One region of the Alcaligenes sp. LTN-3 genome, then DNA from elsewhere that is predicted to be linked to it. Evidence: predicted binding sites of a transcription regulator. Region 1 holds the regulator's gene; the other holds the start of a gene.
What was found. Region 1 encodes LexA, which represses DNA repair genes until DNA is damaged. Its sites were predicted from a motif close to ACTGTATNNNNATACAGT; they were not measured.
Positions count from the first base shown of each region.

Region 2: a site for LexA is predicted at 6,469-6,486, ahead of imuA (translesion DNA synthesis-associated protein ImuA). Genes of this name have one in related genera too.

Region 1 is NZ_JCAPDN010000001.1:351,839-359,770, reverse strand. Features, by position in the region: gene AC6I6N_RS01665 (IscS subfamily cysteine desulfurase) at 1-873, opposite strand, end outside; gene iscR (Fe-S cluster assembly transcriptional regulator IscR) at 908-1,384, opposite strand; gene AC6I6N_RS01655 (low molecular weight protein-tyrosine-phosphatase) at 1,527-2,018, opposite strand; gene uvrB (excinuclease ABC subunit UvrB) at 2,472-4,493, opposite strand; gene AC6I6N_RS01645 (amino acid aminotransferase) at 4,578-5,780, shown strand; gene AC6I6N_RS01640 (GNAT family N-acetyltransferase) at 5,852-6,412, shown strand; gene lexA (transcriptional repressor LexA) at 6,520-7,179, shown strand; gene lon (endopeptidase La) at 7,719-7,932, opposite strand, start outside.
Region 2 is NZ_JCAPDN010000001.1:672,777-680,708, reverse strand. Features, by position in the region: gene AC6I6N_RS03330 (flagellar protein FlhE) at 1-51, opposite strand, end outside; gene pbpG (D-alanyl-D-alanine endopeptidase) at 322-1,326, shown strand; gene AC6I6N_RS03320 (LysR family transcriptional regulator) at 1,338-2,252, shown strand; gene AC6I6N_RS03315 (Bug family tripartite tricarboxylate transporter substrate binding protein) at 2,410-3,399, shown strand; gene AC6I6N_RS03310 (M14 family metallopeptidase) at 3,445-4,392, shown strand; gene AC6I6N_RS03305 (NRDE family protein) at 4,478-5,371, shown strand; gene AC6I6N_RS03300 (carboxypeptidase-like regulatory domain-containing protein) at 5,368-5,787, shown strand; gene AC6I6N_RS03295 (tRNA-uridine aminocarboxypropyltransferase) at 5,774-6,388, opposite strand; gene imuA (translesion DNA synthesis-associated protein ImuA) at 6,503-7,240, shown strand; gene AC6I6N_RS03285 (Y-family DNA polymerase) at 7,197-7,932, shown strand, end outside.

The sequences.
Region 1 (7,932 bases):
GCCGTTCAGGTACAAATCTGGGATCTGCTGCAAACCAGCCCACAGCCGATCACGCAGCGCGGTGATGCGCTGATTGTCTGTCTCCATTTCCTGGGCGGCCAACTCAAACGCACGTCCCATGCCCACGATCTGATGTGTGGCCAAGGTGCCGGAACGAAAGCCGCGCTCGTGACCACCACCATGAATCTGCGCTTTCAGACGCACCGCCGGTTTACGGCGGATATACAAGGCACCTATCCCTTTGGGACCGTAGGTCTTGTGGGCCGACATGGACATCAAATCCACCGGCCATTCCTGCAGATTGATCGCCACCTTGCCGGTAGCCTGGGCGGCGTCCACATGGAACAGCACCTTGTGCTCACGGCAAATTGCACCCAAAGCCTGCACATCCTGAATCACACCAATTTCGTTATTCACCAGCATGACCGAGGCCAGGATGGTATCGGGACGAATGGCTTGTTCAAACGCCTGAGGATCAATCAGACCACTGGGCAGGACATCCAGAAAGGTGACTTCAAACCCTTCGTCCTGCAAGGCCAGACAGGTATCCAGCACAGCCTTGTGTTCCGTACGGACGGTAATAATATGGCGGCCCTTGGACTGATAAAACTGCGCGGCACCCTTCAAGGCCAGATTGATGGCTTCGGTAGCACCGGAAGTCCAGACGATTTCTCGCGGCTCTGCCCCGACCAGGGAGGCAACCTGACGACGCGCCTGATCCACGGCCTCTTCCGCATCCCATCCATAAGGATGGCTGCTGGAGGCGGGATTGCCAAATCGTTCCGTCAACCAGGGAATCATGCTGTCGGCCACACGCGGGTCTACCGGTGTGGTGGCGGCATAATCCATATAAATACGCTGAGCGCGACTCATACAAAACTCCGGAGTCAGTAGCGGCGACTGCCCACTACAAAGTACATTCTTCTGGCTGACCGGCTTCCTGAGCGGCCAACTTGAGCTGACGCAGGCGCTGCTGATCAACCAAGTCCTGTAGCGAGACAGAGTCCAGATAATCGACCATTTTACGACTAAGCGTCGCCCAAAGCTCGTGAGTCATGCACTCGCCTTTCTGCCCATTTGTGCCCTGCTTGCAATTACCCTTGCCACCACACTGGGTAGCATCAACGGGCTCATCGACCGCAAACACAATGTCAGCAACGGTGATGTGGCGGGCCAGACGCGCAAGCGTATAGCCACCACCCGGACCCCGCACACTATCGACCAGTTCATGGCGGCGCAACTTGCCAAATAACTGTTCAAGATAGGAGAGCGAGATACCCTGTCGCTGGCTGATGCCTGCGAGCGTCACCGGTCCACTTTGCTGGCGCAGCGCAAGATCGATCATCGCGGTTACGGCGAAACGCCCTTTTGTCGTCAAACGCATGATAGTTTCCTTGCCAAAGGCGAAAGCGGCCGGATTGCCAAGGGCAAATCCGACCAATTTGGTCCAGTATAGCAAATACAGGGGAAACTACCGTGCTTGAGCGTGTGTTTTTACACTTATACTGCAGTGTTATTTTAGTCGCTCAGGCAGCACGGTAATTGGGTACGCGCTTGCGAACCAACTCGAATACGCCCTGGCAGGCATCCTCAATATAGTCCATGACCTTATTGAAGCCATCCTGGCCACCATAATAAGGATCAGGCACGGTAGCCGCTTCGTAATCAGTGGCAAAACGCATCAGCAACATGAGCTTGTGACGGTACATGGGAGGACACATTTGCTGCAAGGCAGCGTGATTTTCCCAGTCCATGCTCAAGATAAGGTCGAAGTTGCGAAAGTCCTCGCGCTGGACCTGTCGGGCCTGATAGGTAGAGATGTCATAACCGCGTTTACGAGCGGCTATCTGTGCGCGTGTGTCAGGATGCTCGCCAACATGAAAGCCATGCGTGGCGGCTGAGTCCACCAAAATAGCCTCCGACAAACTGGCTTGGTCAACCAGTTGGCGCAAGACACCTTCGGCGCTGGGGGAGCGGCAAATATTCCCTGTACAGACAAACAGAACCTTACTCATAATGCGTCAAAGTCTGCGGGAAAACCCCAAATAAGGCAAGACGGAGCAAGGGCCTAAAACAGGTCTCCGATACGGCCTTGGAAACAGCAAACCCGGATCGTTTGGGGGCTGCAAATAAGAACAGTACGCCGGTGCTTGAAGTTTGGAATAAACCAAAGGCGCGGCACCCTTTGCTTAGCGGATACTGCGCCTTCGCGAGATGAGATAAATCAAGCAATACACCTGAGCGATGAAAGCCGGTAGCGGAACCGTGCTTTTACTGTCTTTTCGTCCAAGCCTAGTTGCGAATACACAACAGCAACAAGCAAAGATGAAAAAGCTCCACGTTCCCAGGAAGGGGTTAAGCCTGATACCGACACACACACGCCCCATCTGGTCCAAGCGAAGGTTTGCGCTCCTGCCCAAGGCACACTGCAAGGGGCAAGCCCTTGCCTGATGCCATTAGGCCAAGGGCCGTCACGCCATCAGCAACTTGGCCTTGAGCCTTTGCAACTTGTCGCGCGCAGCCGCAGCTTGTTCGAACTCCAGGTTACGGGCGTGATCCATCATCTCTTTTTCCAGACGCTTGATCTCACGTGCTGCCGCCTTCTCGTCGCGAATCAAGGCTTCTGGCACGTCCTCGCGCAAGCTGGCGGTAGGATCCGAAGCCACAACGCCGTCAATCAATTCGCGTACCGCCTTGTTCACGCCGCGCGGCGTAATGCCATGCTCTTCGTTAAAGGCGATCTGCTTGGCACGACGACGCTCGGTTTCCTCGATAGCGCGACGCATGGAGTCTGTCATTCTGTCGGCATACAAAATGGCCTTACCGTTCAGATTACGCGCTGCCCGACCTATGGTTTGAATCAGGCTGCGCTCGGAGCGCAGGAAGCCTTCCTTGTCCGCATCGAGAATGGCCACCAAAGACACTTCAGGCAAGTCCAGGCCCTCGCGCAACAAGTTGATCCCGACCAGCACATCGAATACGCCCAAGCGCAAATCACGGATAATCTCGGCCCGTTCCACGGTATCAATGTCCGAATGCAAGTAACGCACCCGGATGCCATTCTCGGACAAGTAATCCGTCAAGTCTTCGGACATACGCTTGGTAAGCGTTGTCACCAGCACACGATCTTGCTGCGCCGTACGCAACTTGATTTCACCCAGCAAATCATCGACTTGGGTGGTGGCAGGACGAACTTCAATTTCGGGATCCACCAGGCCGGTAGGCCGCACCACTTGCTCGACCACGTTGTCGGCATGTTCTTGCTCGTAAGCAGCCGGTGTGGCCGACACGAACACGGTTTGCGGCATGCGACGCTCGAACTCTTCCAGCTTCAAGGGCCGGTTATCCATGGCCGACGGCAGGCGGAAACCGAATTGCACCAGCGTTTCTTTACGCGAGCGGTCACCACGGTACATCGCTCCCAACTGCCCGATCGTGACGTGGCTTTCATCAATAAACATCAGGGAGTTACGCGGCAGGTAATCAATCAGCGTTGGTGGCGGATCGCCGGGCGCCGCCCCTGACAAGTGGCGGGAGTAGTTCTCGATGCCTTTGCAAAAACCCAGCTCCTGCAGCATTTCCAGATCAAAACGAGTGCGCTGTTCCAGGCGTTGGGCCTCGACCAAATGCCCTTCCCGCGTCAAAAATTCCAGACGCTCACGCAGTTCCAGCTTGATGGTTTCAATTGCCCGCAACACCGTTTCACGGGGGGTCACATAGTGCGAACTGGGGAACACAGTAAAACGGTTCAGCTTCTGCACCACTTTGCCAGTTAGCGGATCAAACAGTTCCAGCTCTTCCAGTTCGTCATCAAACAGACTGACCCGCAAGGCCAGCTCGGCATTTTCCGCCGGGAAAATATCGACCACTTCGCCACGGGCCCGAAACACACCACGCTGGAAGTCCAGGTCGTTGCGCTCGTACTGCATGGCAACCAGTCGGGCCAGCAGCTCCTGCCGAGCGATTCGGTCGCCCTTGCGTAGCGTCAGCACCATCGCATGGTAGTCGCCAGGATTACCAATACCGTAGATGCAAGAGACCGTGCCCACAATAATGGTGTCCGGTCGCTCCAACAGGCTTTTGGTGGCCGACAAACGCATCTGCTCGATGTGTTCATTGATGGACGAGTCTTTTTCAATAAACAGATCGCGCGATGGCACATAGGCCTCGGGCTGGTAGTAATCGTAATAAGAGACGAAGTATTCCACGGCATTGCGTGGGAAGAACTCGCGCATCTCTGCGTACAGTTGCGCGGCCAGGGTTTTATTGGGTGCCAGAACAATGGCCGGACGCCCTGTCCGAGCAATAATGTTCGCCATGGTATAGGTCTTGCCCGAGCCCGTTACCCCCAACAGGGTCTGGTACATCAAGCCGTCATCAATCCCCTCGACCAACTGCTCAATTGCCGCTGGCTGGTCACCAGCAGGCAAATAAGGTTGGAAAAGCTTGAAGGAACTCCCTGGAAACTCTTGAAAGGCAGGCTCAAATTTCATGCTAGACACACTTTAGGGTAAGCCCGTATTATCACATTAATGCTTTGTTTTTCTACCTTTCTGCGCTAACGCCCCCATATCATCATGACATCGCTCTTCGAAACCGTCGAACTGGCTCCACGCGACCCTATTTTGGGTTTGAATGAACAATACAATGCCGACGAACGCAACGGCAAAGTTAATTTGGGAGTCGGTGTTTATTACGACGATCAAGGGCGTATCCCGATTTTGCAGGCTGTTCAACAAGCTGAAGACGCCTTGATGAGCAAGGCCGCTGCACGCAGCTACCTGCCTATCGAAGGTATCAATACCTACAACCTGGGTGCTCAAACCCTGTTGCTAGGCGCCGACTCCCCCGTTATTGCCGAAGGCCGTGCCTTGACGGTGCAATCCCTGGGCGGTACCGGCGCACTGAAAATCGGTGCTGACTTTCTGCACCAACTGCTGCCACAGTCCGAGGTTTACATCAGCGATCCAAGCTGGGAAAACCACCGTGCTCTGTTCGAGCGCGCCGGCTTCAAGGTCAACACCTACGCGTACTACGATGCCACCACTCATGGCCTGAACTTTGAGGGCATGATCGCTTCGTTGCGTGCCATGCCTGCCCAGTCCATCGTGGTCTTGCACGCGTGCTGCCACAACCCCACCGGCGTGGACCCCAGCATGGAACAATGGGCCCAGATCGCCGAACTGATCAAAGAGCGTCAACTGGTTCCTTTCCTGGACATCGCCTATCAAGGCTTTGGTGCCGGTCTGGAGGAAGACGCCAGCGTGGTACGCCTGTTTGCCAAGCTGGGCCTGTCCATGTTCATCAGCTCTTCTTTCTCCAAATCCTTCTCGCTATACGGCGAACGCGTCGGCGCCCTGACACTGGTCACGTCCAGCAAGGACGAAACGTCCCGCGTGCTGAGCCAGGTCAAGCGCGTGATTCGCACCAACTATTCCAACCCGCCAACACACGGCGGCAAGGTTGTAGCCACTGTCCTGAGCTCACCCGAGCTGTTCCAGACTTGGGCTACCGAACTGGCTGGCATGCGTGATCGCATCCGTGACATGCGTGCACAACTGGTTGCCAAGCTGAAAGAACATGGTGCCACCCAGAACTTTGACTTCGTACTGCAACAGCGCGGTATGTTCTCCTACTCCGGCCTGACGGCCGAGCAAGTAGAACGCCTGCGCCAGGAACACGGCATTTACGCCGTCAGCAGTGGCCGTATCTGCGTTGCTGCGCTCAACAGCCAGAACATTGATGTCGTGGCCAAAGCCATCGCTCAAGTCCTGAAATAAGCTGGCCGTCCTTACCGCCTCCAACGCCCTTCTTCGGAAGGGCGTTGTCGTTCCGGACCTTGGAGTACCCCATGACAGACGCTATTTCCCTGCACACCGAACGCCTGATCCTGCGCCCCTGGAAACCGACCGACCTCGAGCCCTTTTACCGATTAAATAGCGACCCCCACGCGCTGCGCTTTTATCCGGCCACCCTGGACCGCGAACAAAGCGATGCTATCGCCCACCGCAGCCAAAGCCTGATCGAAGAACATGGCTGGGGGCCCTGGGCTGTGGAGCTGAAGGAAAAAGGGGCCTTCATCGGTATGGTCGGCTTGAACCGCCCAACTGCTGAGCTCTACTTTCAGCCTTGCGTAGAACTGCTCTGGCGTCTTCTGCCTGAATACTGGGGCAAAGGCTACGCCACCGAAGCCGCCCGAGCCTGCATGGATTTTGCCTTTAACGAACTGGACCTGGAGCAAATTGTGGCGTACACCGCTCAGTTGAACCGGCCTTCGCAAACCGTCATGCAACGCCTGGGCATGACAAAACAAGCCGGCACCTTTGCTCATCCTGGCGTACCTGTGGGCCACCAGCTTGTCCCTCACGTGCTGTACACGCAGGATCGCAAAGACTGGTCTCCATCTGCCTGAACAGACCTCGAAGGGTCGAAAATTAAGCCTTTAAGGTCCCCAAAGCTTGCAAAAACGGCAACTGTAACGCACAATCTTTACTGTATATATATTCAGCAGACAATACTATGACCGCCAAGCTCACTGCACGCCAGCAACAAGTGCTGGACATTATCCGTTCTGAAATCGAACGGACGGGTTTCCCCCCCACTCGCGCAGAAATTGCTCAAGTGCTGGGTTTCAAATCCGCCAATGCGGCCGAAGATCATTTGAAAGCTCTGGCCCGCAAAGGCGCGATCGAGCTAACCGCCGGTGCCTCGCGCGGCATACGCCTGCTTGGCACGGATACACGCGACCATGCTGCGCCCAATAGCAGCCCATTGGCCAATCTGACTGACGCCCTCTTACTGCCCATTATTGGCCGCGTTGCTGCCGGTAGCCCTATTCTGGCTACTGAGCATATCGAGCGCGAAATTGGTGTTGCCCCTACCCTGTTCACCCAAACGCCTGATTACCTGCTACGTGTGCGCGGCCTGAGCATGAAAGACGCCGGAATTTTTGACGGCGATCTGCTGGCCGTCAAAAAAGCTAGCGAAGCGCGTAATGGGCAGATCGTGGTGGTCCGCATTGGTGATGATGTCACCGTCAAGCGCCTGTCGCGCTCCAGCAATCAGGTCATCCTTTTGCCTGAGAACCCGGACTTTGAACCCATCATCGTCACCGACCCGGACTCTCTGTCCCTGGAAGGCATTGCTGTAGGCCTGATTCGTACCAGCCCGCTGCATTAAACCTTGTCTCTCTAGGCTACCAGGCCTGTTTTATGAGCTTGGTGCACCTGATAAGAAAAAACCCCATATACCGTTTGGTGCATGGGGTTTTTTTACTGGTCAGAGTGCATGCCGCTATACAAGTTTGAGCAGATTAACGGCGACAAGCGCTTTGCCTATGGCCATCACGGTATGTCTGCAGTTGCAGTCATGGCTGCAACTGCAGACATACCTAGCCCCCCACATACCTGCATGCCTACATACCTGCATGCCTACATGCCTACATGCCTACATGCCTACATGCCTACATGCCTACATGCCTACATGCCTACATGCCTACATGCCTACATGCCTACATGCCTACAGCAAGAGTTGAGCAGCCGTAAACCTCTCGCGCAAGCTTGCGACCCTCACCTTCCTCATATCATTGCCCAAAGATCTGGCTCCCACTGCTGTCAACATGGCTAACCTCAAAGCCACGATCAGTCTGACCAAAATGCAAACAGGCTACCTTGGGTTCAAGGTAGCCTGTTTCACTGCTTGCTTACTACTGCTGATGCTTAGTGCTTGAAGGACTCCGAGCCCGTGCCTGCGGCACGAGTGGCGGCCAAAGCCTCAGCAGCCAGGCGAGCCACCTCTTCGTCGCTCAGAGGCGTGACGGCGTCTTGCAGGGCCACTTCCAATACACGATCAATCCAACGCACTGGAATGATCTCCAGCGTGTTCTTCACGTTATCTGGAATGTCGGCCAAGTCTTTGACGTTTTCCTCCGGG
Region 2 (7,932 bases), 320 kb from region 1:
GGCCTCGCTAAGTTGCTCCCCATCCCAGGCTAGCGACGCCTTGTGCCCCATTGCGGGAGTACTTCCTACGATTAAAAAAATAAGACAGAGCTTATAAAATCTGTTTATAAAAACAGGTTTTTGAGCGTTTGGGGATTTCAACAAAGACATAGACTGTTTTTTTATACAGATAAAATAAGTTTCTTAATGATACGGCGCAAACATCTTAAATTTTTTTTAACTTTGGGTCGTAAGATACTAATATAAAGAAGATTTTTTCTGGTAGCATAAACGCACAAATTCTATCCGCCCTTCTGTTTCTCGCCGACCGGGAACTGAAAAATGCCTCAAACCAGAACAAAAAAACTCATTCGACCTGCATTATGCGCTTTATTGTTAGCGCCATTTTCGATGTTGTCTGTCGCGCAGACGCTGGCGCTGGCCGAACCATCCGCATTGAATGACGCCAGCACGGCCATCAGCTACAACGTACCGCATCTGGTTTTTGAAAAAAACCTGCAACCCATCAGCTACAGCGAAAACGATAGCCGCCGCGCGCTCAATGCCCTCAAACACGACGCTCTCATCCAGCACGCCGCCCTGCGTTCGGAGATTGCCTTTGTACAGGATCTGGAGTCGTCCACCGTGCTGTATCAAAAAAACAGCGACGCTGTTCGGCCCATTGCGTCCATTACCAAGCTGATGACGGCCCTGGTCGTGGCTGAATCCGGTCTGCCTATGGATGAAATGCTGGAGATCATCGACGAAGATGTGGACCGCGTCAAACACTCCAGCTCGCGTCTTCGCGTTGGCTCCAAACTGAACCGGGCCGACATGATGCACTTGGCATTGATGTCCTCGGAAAACCGGGCTGCCCATGCCTTGGGCCGCAGCTACCCTGGCGGTCTGCCTGCTTTTGTGCGCGCCATGAATGACAAGGCACGCGCTTTGGGTATGCGCAACACACGTTTTGTGGAACCTACCGGCTTGTCCAGCGACAACGTGGCCAGCCCGCGTGACCTGGTCAAATTACTGACCGCCACCAGTCAACATGACCGTATCCAACAGTACACCACGAACGATCAGTATTCCGTCCAGCCTGTGCGTGGCCGCCAACTGGTATTCAACAACACCAATCGTTTGGTGAAGAACGCCAACTGGGATATTCAAGTTTCCAAAACCGGCTTCATCAACGAAGCGGGGGAATGCCTGGTCATGCTGACCAAGATCGAAGATCGTGAAGTGGCTATTGTGCTGCTGAATTCCACGGGTCGTTACTCGCGTATTGGTGACGCCGTACGGATCCGCAATCTGGTTGAAAAGTCCAACGGACTGGCCATGCTTTAAGACGGCTCTTCGTGTCCCAACTCAAACTGCTTGAAGACTTCGTGACCCTGGCTCGTGCGGGCAGTTTTGTTCGAGCGGCAGAACAACGCCACGTCACGCATCCGGCATTTGGGCGCCGCATTCGGGCCTTGGAAGCATGGGTAGGAACGCCTTTGGTCGAGCGCAGCAGCTTGCCCGTTACGCTGACACCAGAAGGACAGGTGTTCTACAACACCGCCAACCAAGTGTTGGAACAATTAAACCGTGTCCGTCGGCAATTGCAGGCGTCGGATCAGGCCGGGCAAGGCAGTTTACGAATTGCCACTGGCCGCAGCCTGGCGCGTACCCTGGTCACCGACTGGGTCAGCCGCCTGCAAAAAGGTAGCCATGCGCCTTTGTCGGCCCATGTGCCCATCGACATCAGCACCGGCATGATGGCCGATATGGCCAAGCTGCTCGCCCAAGGCAAAACAGACTTCCTGTGTTGTTATGAACACCCGGCCTTATCGATTGAGCTACTGGCCGAGCAAGTGACCTACATGACCATTGCCACTGACAAGCTCGTGCCCACCTGTCAGCGACGCAAAAACGGCATGCCTTTGTATGAGCTCAATGCCGATAGCGGGCGCAGCATCCCGTTGATCTCGTATTCGGGCGGCTTGGCCATGGCCCGTATTCTGGGTGACAAGCTGCATCATTTTGCCTACCCCTTGGTCAGCACGGTACGTTGCGACTCGCTGGATACCGCAATGGGTTCGGTGCTCAAAGGCATGGGGGTCGCCTGGTTGCCCTTGTCCATGATTGCCAATGAATGTCGTCGCGGCACCTTGGTGCAATTGGGTGGCAAAGGCGATGAAATTGCCTTTGAGGTACGCCTGTACCGCTCCCGGGCTCCGCTCTCGGCGCTGGCCGAGTCTGTCTGGGCTTTTACCCAGCAGGGTCGTTGATCGTTCGGCTAATCGAAAAAGCACGGTCATGTGCCTTAATAGCACATCACAAATGACAGCAACGAACACAATAGCCGTTCATAACTAAGGATATACAGGCCCGCAGCGCCGCCCTGGCCGCTGCTCGGAAACCTATCCATCGAACGGGGAGCACATCATGTCTTTTTCCTTTTCCAAGCGCAGCTTGGTTCTTGGCATTCTGGGCGCCTGCAGCCTGCTGCAAGCCTCGGTCAGCCATGCCGACACTTATCCTGCGCGCCCCCTGACTCTGGTCGTGGGCTACCCCGCTGGCGGCAGTGTGGACTTGACCGCGCGCCTGCTGGCTGAAGAACTCAGCAGCCGCCTGGGTCAAAGTGTCGTCGTGGAAAATGCGGGCGGTGCCGGCGGCACCATTGGTGCCCAGCGCGTACAACGGGCCGCTGCCGACGGCTATACCTTGCTGCTCGGTTCCACCAACGAGATGATCATTGCGGGCATGATCAATAAAGCCGTACGTTACAACGGACAACAAGATTTCACGCCTATTGGCATGATTGCGTCCCAACCCTTGTTGCTGGCTGCCTCCACAAAATCCGGCATTCATTCTGCCGCAGATTATGCCCAAAAGCTGCGCGCTGCCGAACCGGAAGCCTTCAGTTTTGGCTCCTCGGGCGTCGGTACGACCTTGCACCTGGCCGGTGAAATGGTGAACGCTTCGACCGGCACCACCGCCATGCACGTGCCCTATCGCGGCGTACCTCCTCTGGTATCGGATTTGATGAGCGGGCAATTGGATACGGCTTACCTTGTACTGTCATCAGGTTTACAACAAGCTCGCGCCGGTGCCATTGTGCCTTTGGGCATTACCGAAACCAAGGCTTCTCCAGCCGCCCCGGAAATCCCGCCGCTGGCCGATACCCCCGGCTTTGAAAAGGTCGATATCAACGTCTGGTTTGGCTTGTATGGCCCCAAGGATTTGCCCGAGTCCGTCACCAGCACCTTGCGTCAAGCCCTGGACAGCAGTCTGCAATCGCCCACCTTGCAAGAGAAGATGCAGTCAAATGGAGCCACGCTCTACGCCCCCGGCATGAACGCGGCCGAGTTTCAGGCCAAAGAGGTCGACAAATACGCCCGTCTGGTCGAGTTGGCCAAACTGCAGGCCGAATAAAACACATGCGCCCTGGCTGACAGCCGGGGCGCTGGAGTCTTCACCATGCAATTTTCTCTTTCTTTGCCTGACATTCAAAAAGAGCGTCAGGGCAATACCGGTGTTCCTGGCCTGTGGTGTCTGGATTCGGGCAAGGCAGGCCGTACCGTCATGATCAGCGCCCTGATCCATGGCAACGAGCTGTGCGGCGCCTGGGCCTTGAAAGCCGTGCTAGCCAGCGGCATGCAGCCACGTCGCGGCAAACTGATTCTGGCCTTTTGCAATCTGGACGCCTTTGATCGCTTTGACCCTGCGCAGCACGACGCCAGCCGCTACGTGGACGAAGACATGAACCGCGTTTGGAGCGATCAAAAGCTGTCGCAAACACAGACACAAGAACAACGACGCGCACGGGCCATCTTGCCTTGGCTGGAACAAGCCGACTGGTTGCTGGATCTGCACTCCATGCATGAACCCAGTGCCCCCTTGTTATTGACCGGCACCTTGGCGCGCAATATCGAGCTGGCGCAAACCCTGAGCGCCCCCGAGCATGTCATTGTGGATACGGGCCACAAGGACGGCGTACGCATGCGCGATTACGGCCGTTTTTCTGACCCGAATGCCGATGAGACCCGCTCCTTATTATTGGAATGTGGCTTTCATGGTGATCCAGATACACCTGCTATCGCATTGGACCTGATTGCCCGCTTTCTGATCGCCTCCGAGATTGTGCAAGAAGAGGATTTGCCTGCGGACTGGCGTCGAGCCTCGCCCGATCAGCAGCGCATTTTGCAAGTTACCCATGCCGTTGTCGCCCCTTCCATGAACGTCAGTTTCAGCCAAAACTGGCAAGGCCTGGAAACCTTGGCCAAAGCAGGCACCCAGATTGGGCAAGCCGATGACCAGCCCTTGCTGACGCCTTACGATCATTGCACGCTGGTCATGCCGTCACTACGCCAGCTACGCCCCGGTGTCACCGTCGTGCGCCTGGCACAAGACTACGCACCCTCTTGACGGGCCTTTCAAATACCGAGAAGAAAAGCGAAACTTGGCGGTACTTTGGCTACCAAAGCCTGCATAGCCATCCTACAATCGGCACATGTGCATCGCTTATATCGCCGTCGGAGTGAATGCGGATTGGCCGCTGATTATTGCCACCAATCGCGACGAATATCATGCTCGCCCCAGCCAGCCGGCTCAGCCCTGGCAAAACGAGTCCCAGATTCTGGCGGGTCGAGACCTGCAAGCCGGAGGTACTTGGCTGGGCCTGACGCAAAGCCGTGGACGTCTGGCCCTGCTAACCAATTACCGCGAAGTGCCGGGCAGCAAAAACCGCAAGCACCGTTCGCGTGGCGAACTGATTCCTCAGTTCCTGGTCGATGAGCGCAGTCCCGCCGAGTATCTGGAACAGTTAGCCCGGGAAGGGGCTGACTACGCAGGCTTCAATCTCTTTGTTCTGGAGTGGCCTGACACACAACAACCGTTACGTCTGGGCTATTACAGCAATCGCCACCCCAGCGGCCGTCCGCATCGGCTGGAACCGGGCGTGCATATTCTAAGCAATGCCTGGCTCAATACGCCTTGGCCCAAAAGCCTGTTCCTGAAAGAAACTCTGCAGGCGCAGCATTTTGATGGCTCGCCGCAAGCGGTAGAAGGTTTGTTCCAGGGCTTGCGCAATCAAGAAGTGGCCGCCGACTCTGACTTGCCCCAAACCGGTCTGAGCCTTGAGCACGAACGCTTGTTAAGCAGCCCGTTTATTGTCAGCCCCGATTACGGCACCCGCTGCACCACCGTCATTACTATTCATCAGCATGGGCACGGGATGCTACGTGAACGCAGTTTCAATTCGCTCGCTGAACCCATCCGTCAGCATGACTGGCCTTTTTTATGGCCCAGCTTTCATCCTGACAGCCAGCCTGCCCCCTCTCATAACAGCAACAGAGCCACTAATGGCCCGCTTAGTCTTCCCACTTCAAGCAAGGAAATCTCATGAGTCCTCGTCTTTCTTTGATCGGCATTGCCATGTCGCTGGCCTTATTGAGCAGTCCCATCACGCATTCCCAGGAACTGCCGCCCAGCCAGTACTACGGATCAACCGAATACATTAGCGGCGGAATAGGCAGCGATGAAGCCCAGTTATTCCGCATGGTACGCGGCACCTTCCCCTTATCCGTCAACTTCTCGGCGCATCAGGGCGAGCGCGTCGGCTATATTTCCGACGTGCAACTGGTCATCCGCAACAGCGGCGACCAAACTGTGCTGAACAGTCTGATCGATGGCCCCTACTGCCTGATTCGCCTTGCGCCCGGCAATTACAAGGTGTTTGCCACGTACCAGGGTCAAACCCAGGAGCGCCAGGCCAGCATTGTGGACGGTCAGTCCCGTGAGCTGAACTTCATCTGGAAGTAGGATAGTTACGCTGATAGGTATCCAGGCCCATGGCCTGGATCTGCTCTTCGATCAACTGATCGAAAGGCCGTAACAAAGGCCTGAAATCTCGCTCTGGCTCCATAATCTGCATCAACCGGACAATCGCTTCCAAGGTAGACACGGCCTGAGGGTCGGGCGCTTTACGCAGCCTGTAGCGTGACGCTTCCCCGTCAGGCAGCATCCAATACGGCAGGGTTTGCAAGACCGGATTACGATGCAAAATCAAGCGCGCCTTGCGCCAGGTGCCATCGGGCACCACGATCAAATCCGGTTTTTCTTCTGGGCCTGTTGAACCCGCTACCTTGGCTTGCGGCCCCGGAAACAGCAAGACAGGGCGATGCGCCTGTGCCAGACGCGCCCCCAGCTCTTCAAACTGCTCCCCCACCCATAACTCTGTCCCTTTCAATCCCAAATACGCCAGACGTGCGGTATTGAGCGCATGCCGCGCTTCGGACGGATGCTGCAAAATCAGAACCGGGCACGCCGCTTCTAGCGAGGGAATCAAGGGACACAAGCAGCGAGCCAATGGCCGCTGGCACTGTGCGCAACGGCCTGGGCGGGAGAGAAGGGAAGCGTTCATGCGAGAGAGTCAAACAGAAGGTCACAGTATATAAAAGTTCTGCCTTGAAACCGACTCCTGGTTTGCTGACAAACAAATTTACTGTATATTTATACAGCAATCAGGAGCACACCTATGGCAAGCGCACTTCGTTCCCTTTTAGACCTCCATCCCTCCCTGTGGACGGGCAAGCATTATGCGCATGCCGCAGGTTCTTGCCTGTCCAGCGGCTTTGACGCTCTGGATGCTGAATTACCAGGAGGAGGCTGGCCTATCGGCAGCCTGATCGAGCTGCAAGCACCACAGGACAGCAGTGCCTTATCCTTATTACTGCCAGCCTTGAACACCCTGCCTGCAGAACGATTGCGTATTTTAGTTGCGCCGCCCTATCAGCCCATGCAACAACGATGGCGCGGCACCTCTGCCACGACGGGACAAAGCGCTACATCAGAAAACGCGTTAGCCGCCCGCTTGATCTGGATACGCAGCCAACACCTGAACGACACCTTGTGGGCCAGCGCCCAGGCCTTACGTCACGGCCATTGCGCTGCCGTATTAAGTTGGTTGCCTGCTCACGTGCCTTTCGCCTCCTTGCGCCAGTTGCAGCTATTAGCCAACCAAAGCGACAGCCTGTTTTTTTGTTTGCGTCCGGCGCACAGTCAGGCCAACAGCCCAGCCCTTTTACGTCTGGATCTTCAGACCCGACAAGACCAACAAGGACAGCCTTGGTTGGATGTCCATATTCGCAAACGTCGGGGCCCACCTTGCAAGGACAGCATTGCCTTAGCGCCCCACCACATCTTGATGCCGCCAACGGCCATTCCGTCTCATGTACCTATGCCTGCGACTGCCCCAGAGCCTGCTTACGCCTGAGGCCAATCCCGAGCAGCAGGACGGTATCCAAGCGGTTTTGCTGCGCTACAGCCCTCAACTGGCACAGGTTCAAACCCATTTATGGGTATTGAATATCCGTGCCAGCATCCGGCTGTTTGGTGGCTTACGCCGTCTGTATCAACAGGTTCAGGCTGATTTGTCCCCTCTTGTCCCCCAGCCCTGTCTGGCCCTGGCGCCGACGGCCCGCGCCGCCTGCTTGCTGGCTTTGTCCAACCACAAGCAGCGCCGTTGCGTCCGCCGTTTACCAGCCTGCTTGAACCCGCTTCCTATCCACTTGCTGGCCCCGCCCGCTGACCAGTTGCAGTGGCTGCATAGTCTGGGCTGCCATACCCTGGGCCAGTTACATCAACTGCCCCGTGATGGCCTGTCCCAGCGTGGGTTGCGCGCCCTACTTTTGCAATTGGACCAAGCCTACGGCACACAAAGTTGGGCCTTGGAATGGGTGCATACGGCCCCGCAATTTACACGCAAACAGGAGATGGATGCCCCGTCCAATCACAAACCCACCATCTTGCGGGCGTTAAACCGCCTGTTGATCCAACTGGAGGCCTGGCTGAATCAATATCAACTGGCCTGCGGACGTCTGGAACTGGTACTGCATACGGAACGATACAAGGACTACCCCACCGCCACCCGCCTGGAATTACAGATGGCCCGCTCCTGCTGGCGCA